Regions from separate parts of the Streptomyces sp. NPDC001544 genome, predicted to be linked through region 3. Evidence: predicted binding sites of a transcription regulator. Region 3 holds the regulator's gene; each other region holds the start of a gene.
What was found. Region 3 encodes HrcA, which represses chaperone genes, less so after heat shock. Its sites were predicted from a motif close to TTNGCACTCNGNNNNNCNGAGTGCNAA; they were not measured.
Positions count from the first base shown of each region.

Region 1 (2,265 bases), on a different contig from region 3:
ACCTGCCGCCCGTCTTCACCACGATCCCCACCAAGCAGAAGGTCGTCTTCCTCACCATCGACGACGGCGCCGAGAAGGACCCGGCGTTCCTGCGCATGATGAGCGACCTGAAGGTCCCCTACACCGCGTTCCTCAGCAACTACCTGGTCGAGGACGACTACGGCTACTTCCGCAAGATGCAGGCGGACGGCATCACCCTCAACAACCACACCCTCACCCACCCCTACCTGCCCGGCCTGTCCTACGACGAGCAGCGGGACGAGATCTGCGGCATGCAGCGGATCATGCGCAAGCAGTTCGGCCGGAGTCCGACCGTCTTCCGCCCGCCCTACGGCAACTACAACCGCGACACCCTTCTCGCCGCCAAGTCCTGCGGCATCAAGTACGCGCCCATCTGGGACGAGGAGGTCTACGTCGACCACTGGGAGTACCGGGAGGACGACCAGAGCCTGCACCCCGGCGACATCGTCCTGACCCACTTCCGGGGCCGGGACGACTGGAACGGCACGATGGTCGACGACATGCGCCGGTTCCTGAACAAGGTCACGGCCGAGGGGTACGCGGTGGCCCGTCTGGAGGACTACCTGTGAGGCGGCGGTACGGGCCGGTGAGGCGGCCGGCGCCTGGTGCGGGCCGCCGCCGACGAGGGCGTCCGCGCTGACGCGACGCACGGCAATTGGCACTCCGCTTGACCGAGTGCTAATCGCAGTCATAGTCTCGGCTCTGGCACTCGACGCAGGAGAGTGCCAACACAGCGACGGGCAGGTCCGGCACCCGCGACGACGGATCGACCTGGTCGCCACCTCAGACAGTTAACCCCGTGAGATCTCCGAAGGGGGAGGTCGGATCGTGACGACCGCCAGCTCCAAGGTTGCCATCAAGCCGCTCGAGGACCGCATTGTGGTCCAGCCGCTGGACGCCGAGCAGACCACGGCCTCTGGCCTGGTCATCCCGGACACCGCCAAGGAGAAGCCCCAGGAGGGCGTCGTCCTGGCCGTGGGCCCGGGCCGCATCGAGGACGGCAAGCGCGTCGAACTCGACGTCAAGGTCGGCGACGTCGTGCTCTACAGCAAGTACGGCGGCACCGAGGTGAAGTACAACAACGAGGAGTACCTCGTTCTCTCGGCCCGCGACGTGCTCGCGATCGTCGAGAAGTAATCGCCTCGAGCTTTTCCGCTTCGAGCTGCGCCCCCGGCCCCCGCGACCGTTAACAAGCCGGGCGCCGGGGGCGCAGTTCGTTTCACCGACCGTATTTTTCAGCACCCTAGATTTCCCGAGAGGGCTACGCTCCCATGGCGAAGATCCTGAAGTTCGACGAGGACGCCCGTCGCGCCCTCGAGCGCGGCGTCAACAAGCTCGCCGACACGGTCAAGGTGACGATCGGCCCCAAGGGCCGCAACGTCGTCATCGACAAGAAGTTCGGCGCCCCGACCATCACCAACGACGGTGTCACCATCGCCCGTGAGGTCGAGATCGAGGACCCGTACGAGAACCTCGGCGCCCAGCTGGTGAAGGAGGTGGCGACCAAGACCAACGACATCGCGGGTGACGGTACGACCACCGCCACCGTGCTGGCCCAGGCGCTCGTGCGCGAGGGCCTGAAGAACGTCGCCGCCGGCGCCTCCCCGGCCGCCCTGAAGAAGGGCATCGACGCCGCGGTCAAGGCCGTCTCGGACGACCTGCTCGCCTCCGCCCGGCCGATCGACGAGAAGTCCGACATCGCCGCCGTCGCCGCGCTGTCCGCCCAGGACCAGCAGGTCGGCGAGCTCATCGCCGAGGCGATGGACAAGGTCGGCAAGGACGGTGTCATCACCGTCGAGGAGTCCAACACCTTCGGTCTGGAGCTGGACTTCACCGAGGGCATGGCCTTCGACAAGGGCTACCTGTCGCCGTACTTCGTGACGGACCAGGAGCGCATGGAGGCCGTCCTCGACGACCCGTACATCCTGATCCACCAGGGCAAGATCTCCGCCATCGCGGACATGCTCCCGCTCCTGGAGAAGGTCATCCAGGCCGGCGCCTCGAAGCCCCTGCTGATCATCGCCGAGGACGTCGACGGCGAGGCCCTGTCGACCCTGGTCGTCAACAAGATCCGCGGCACCTTCAACGCCGTCGCCGTCAAGGCCCCCGGCTTCGGTGACCGCCGCAAGGCCATGCTGCAGGACATCGCCGTCCTCACCGGCGGCACCGTCATCTCCGAGGAGGTCGGCCTCAAGCTCGACCAGGTCGGCCTGGACGTGCTCGGCTCCGCCCGCCGCGTCACCG
Region 1 is NZ_JBIAVN010000003.1:130,696-132,960, forward strand. It holds gene ACFY0F_RS10530 (polysaccharide deacetylase family protein) at 1-590, shown strand, start outside; gene groES (co-chaperone GroES) at 850-1,158, shown strand; gene groL (chaperonin GroEL) at 1,293-2,265, shown strand, end outside.
Region 1: groES (co-chaperone GroES) is a predicted target of HrcA. The motif match lies at 677-703, and genes of this name have one in related genera.

Region 2 (2,265 bases), on a different contig from region 3:
GATGGTGGTCTCGTCCTTGGTGATGACCACCTTGCGGGCCTTGCCCAGCAGGTCGAGGGTGGCGTTCTCCAGCTTGAGGCCGACCTCCTCGGAGATGACCTCGCCGCCCGTGAGGATGGCGATGTCGCCGAGCATGGCCTTGCGGCGGTCGCCGAAGCCCGGGGCCTTGACGGCGACGGACTTGAAGGTGCCGCGGATCTTGTTGACGACCAGGGTCGACAGGGCCTCGCCCTCGACGTCCTCGGCGATGATCAGCAGCGGCTTGCCCGACTGCATGACCTTCTCCAGCAGCGGGAGCAGGTCCTTGACCGCGGAGATCTTGGAGTTGGCGATCAGGATGTACGGGTCGTCGAGGACGGCCTCCATACGCTCCATGTCGGTGGCGAAGTACGCCGAGATGTAGCCCTTGTCGAAGCGCATACCCTCGGTGAGCTCCAGCTCCAGACCGAAGGTCTGGGACTCCTCGACGGTGATGACGCCTTCCTTGCCGACCTTGTCCATGGCCTCGGCGATGAGCTCGCCGATCTGGGTGTCGGCGGCGGAGATGGAGGCCGTGGAGGCGATCTGCTCCTTGGTCTCGACGTCCTTCGCCTGCTCCAGCAGGGCGGCGGAGACGGCCTCGACGGCCTTCTCGATACCGCGCTTCAGGGCCATCGGGTTGGCACCGGCGGCCACGTTGCGCAGACCCTCGCGGACCAGCGCCTGGGCCAGGACGGTCGCCGTGGTCGTACCGTCACCGGCGACGTCGTCCGTCTTCTTGGCGACTTCCTTGACCAGCTCGGCGCCGATCTTCTCGTACGGGTCCTCGAGCTCGATCTCCTTGGCGATGGAGACACCGTCGTTGGTGATCGTGGGCGCGCCCCACTTCTTCTCGAGGACGACGTTGCGGCCCTTGGGGCCGAGCGTCACCTTCACGGCGTCCGCGAGCTGGTTCATGCCGCGCTCGAGGCCGCGCCGCGCCTCCTCGTCGAACGCGATGATCTTGGCCATGTGAAGTGGTCCCTCCAGGACTGGGGGTGATTCCTTCGGACCGCGCCCGCGCCCGCGACGGACGGCTCGCGGGCCGCGTGGTTCCTTGCCCCACTTGGCCTGCGGGCCTCACCGACCCGGTCCTTCGTTGTCACTCTCACCTTCAGAGTGCTAACGCCAATGATTAGCACTCGCCCATGCCGAGTGCAAGCGGCTCGAGCGGATAGGCAGGTGAACAGCGGGCTCCGCGGGTGTCCGGGCAGGCCGAAGGGCCCGCACCCCGGGGGGTGCGGGCCCTTCGAAGATGTACAGAAGAACGTCGTGCGGGTCGGCGCGTGCTTCAGCTGGTCGCGAGCCGAACCATGTCCGCCTGCGGCCCCTTCTGGCCCTGCGAGATCTCGAAATCGACCCGCTGACCCTCTTCCAGGGTGCGGTAACCGTCCATCTGGATCGCGCTGTAGTGGACGAAAACATCCGCACCACCGTCGACCGCGATGAAGCCGTACCCCTTCTCCGCGTTGAACCACTTGACGGTGCCCTGAGCCATGCCTAACTCCCCTATTACTGGCCCTTGCACAGATCCACACTTCGCGGATCCGGGTCAGACCTCACCCCCCATGGATTGGGGGCGTGCGCCGGAACGCGTCGACCGCGGCTGAATGTATCTGTCCAACTGCCGTCTGCAACAGGTCAATCGGACGAGAAATCTGGACGACGCCGGTCGGGAATCTGCCAAAAATTCGGCTGAATCCGGGGCAAGTCGGGCCCCACAAAGGGCACATAAGGCGCAAAACGTTCGCACACTTTGGCTACTTCTTGTCGGATGTGCGGCACGATTCCAGGGCCCCCGGCCCGCGTTCCGGGAGCGCGTTCCCCAACTCTACCGCGCTCAACCACACAGAATTGCCCCCTCCGTTTCTCTCACGGCGGGGGCAATTCGATGAACTCTCGGTAACCACTGTTACCGACGGTAATGATCAGTCATTCGGTCAGCCGCCGGCGACGGCCGGAATGATGGAGACGCCCGCGCCGTCCGGAGTCGTGGTCTCCAGCCCCTGCTCGAAGCGCACGTCGTCGTCGTTGACGTACACGTTGACGAACCGGCGCAGCTTGCCCTGGTCGTCCAGGACGCGGGCGGCGATCCCGGTGTGGTTCTTCTCCAGGTCGGCGATGACCTCGCCGAGGGTCGCGCCCTCGGCCTGGACCTCTGCCTGGCCGCCCGTGTAGGTGCGCAGGATGGTGGGGATGCGGACGGTCACGCTCATGCCAGGCCAGCCTCTCGGAACGAGTCGAGGT
Region 2 is NZ_JBIAVN010000023.1:92,298-94,562, forward strand. It holds gene groL (chaperonin GroEL) at 1-990, opposite strand, end outside; gene ACFY0F_RS36020 (cold-shock protein) at 1,310-1,516, opposite strand; gene ACFY0F_RS36025 (ubiquitin-like small modifier protein 1) at 1,959-2,234, opposite strand; gene thrC (threonine synthase) at 2,231-2,265, opposite strand, start outside.
Region 2: groL (chaperonin GroEL) is a predicted target of HrcA. The motif match lies at 1,154-1,180, and genes of this name have one in related genera.

Region 3 (2,265 bases):
TCGCCGGCGCACTCGGGGCACGGGGTCGGCACGACGGTGCCGAAGCCCTGGCACTGCGGGCAGGGCCGCGAGGTCATGACCTGGCCCAGGAAGGACCGGGTGACCTGGGAGACCTCACCGCGGCCGCGGCACATGTCACAGGTCTGGGCGGTCGTGCCGGGCGCGGCGCCCTCACCGTTGCAGGTGTTGCAGACGACCGCCGTGTCGACCTGGATGTCCTTGGTCGTGCCGAAGGCCGCCTCGTCCAGCTCGACCTCGATCCGGATCATCGCGTCCTGGCCGCGCCGGGTGCGCGAGCGCGGGCCGCGCTGGGACGCCGTGCCGAAGAACGCGTCCATGATGTCGGAGAAGTTGCCGAAGCCACCGGCCCCGAAGCCGCCCGCGCCGGCGCCGCCGGCCTGCGAGAGCGGGTCGCCGCCGAGGTCGTAGACCTGCTTCTTCTGCGGGTCCGACAGCACCTCGTAGGCGGCGTTGATCTCCTTGAACCGCTCCTGGGTCTTCGGATCCGGGTTGACGTCCGGGTGCAGCTCGCGCGCGAGCCGCCGGAAGGCCTTCTTGATCTCTTCCTGCGACGCGTCGCGGCGCACGCCGAGAACGGCGTAGTAGTCCGTGGCCACCTACGACTCCGCCAGGATCTGTCCGACGTACCGTGCCACCGCTCGTACCGCTCCCATCGTTCCCGGATAGTCCATGCGGGTCGGTCCGACCACGCCGAGCTTGGCGACTGCCTCGCCGCCCGAACCGTAACCGACCGACACCACGGACGTGGAGTTGAGTCCCTCATGGGCGTTCTCGTGGCCGATGCGCACGGTCACGCCCGAATCCTTCGCCTCGCCCAGGAGCTTGAGCAGCACCACCTGCTCCTCCAGCGCCTCGAGCACCGGCCGGATGGTGAGGGGAAAGTCATGTCCGAAGCGGGTGAGATTGGCGGTACCGCCGATCATCAGCCGCTCCTCGTTCTCCTCGACCAGCGTCTCCAGCAGAGTGGAGAGCACTGTCGAGACCGTACCTCGGTCTTCCGTGTCGAATCCCTCGGGGAGGTCTTCGACCAGCCGCGGCACATCCGTGAACCGGCGGCCCGCGACCCGGCTGTTGAGCCGTGCGCGCAGGTCCGCCAGCGAGGTCTCCCCGAAGGGCGCCGGGCAGTCCACCATCCGCTGCTCGACCCGGCCGGTGTCCGTGATGAGCACGAGCATCAGGCGCGCCGGGGCGAGCGAGAGCAGCTCCACGTGCCGCACGGTCGAGCGGGTCAGCGAGGGGTACTGCACGACCGCGACCTGCCGGGTGAGCTGCGCGAGCAGCCGCACCGTACGGGCCACGACGTCGTCGAGGTCGACGGCACCGTCGAGGAAGTTCTGGATCGCCCGCCGCTCGGGGGCGGTCATCGGCTTGACGCCCGCGAGCTTGTCGACGAAGAGCCGGTAGCCCTTGTCGGTGGGGATGCGCCCCGCGCTGGTGTGCGGCTGCGCGATGTACCCCTCGTCCTCCAGGGCCGACATGTCGTTGCGGACGGTGGCCGGGGAGACCCCGAGGTTGTGCCGCTCGGTGAGGGCCTTGGAGCCGACGGGCTCCTCGGTGCCGACGTAGTCCTGGACGATCGCACGCAGCACCTGAAGCCTGCGTTCACTCAGCACCGCGCACACCTCCAGAAAATCGTCCCCTGCGGCCTTCGGGCCCTTTGTCTGGCACTCTGCGCTCGCGAGTGCCAGCACCCCGGCCCAGTGTACGGCCGTGGGGTACACCCCGGGCAAGGCCGGTCCGCGCCGCCGTGCCCGGGTACGGCCGTCCCCGTTAGCGTCGCGGTATGACGGTGACTTGGGAAGAGCTGGGTTGGGAGCGGGTGGCCGCCGGGGTCGGGCGGTGCCGGCTGCCCGGCTGGGACTGCACGGTGGGGCTGGTCCTCGGCGAGGGTACGGCGCTCGTGGTGGACTCCGGGTCGAGTCTCGCCGAGGGCGCACGGCTGCGCGCGCAGGCGCAGGAACTGGCCGGCCGCCGTGTGACTCATCTCGCGCTCACCCACCCCCACTTCGACCACGTGTTCGGCGCGGCGGCCTTCGCGGGCGCGGAGACGTTCGCGGCGGTGGGGTCGGACGCGGTGTTCGCGTACGAACGGGAGGAGCTGCGCCTGGACGCGGTACGGAACGGCCTCGCGGCGGCGGAGGCGGAACAGGCCGTGGACTCCCTCCCGGTCCCCCGCCACCTGGTCTCCGGCGAGTGGACCCTCGACCTGGGCGGCGGCCGGCAGGCGTTGCTGGCCAACGTGGG
Region 3 is NZ_JBIAVN010000001.1:370,841-373,105, reverse strand. It holds gene dnaJ (molecular chaperone DnaJ) at 1-617, opposite strand, end outside; gene hrcA (heat-inducible transcriptional repressor HrcA) at 618-1,634, opposite strand; gene ACFY0F_RS01620 (MBL fold metallo-hydrolase) at 1,805-2,265, shown strand, end outside.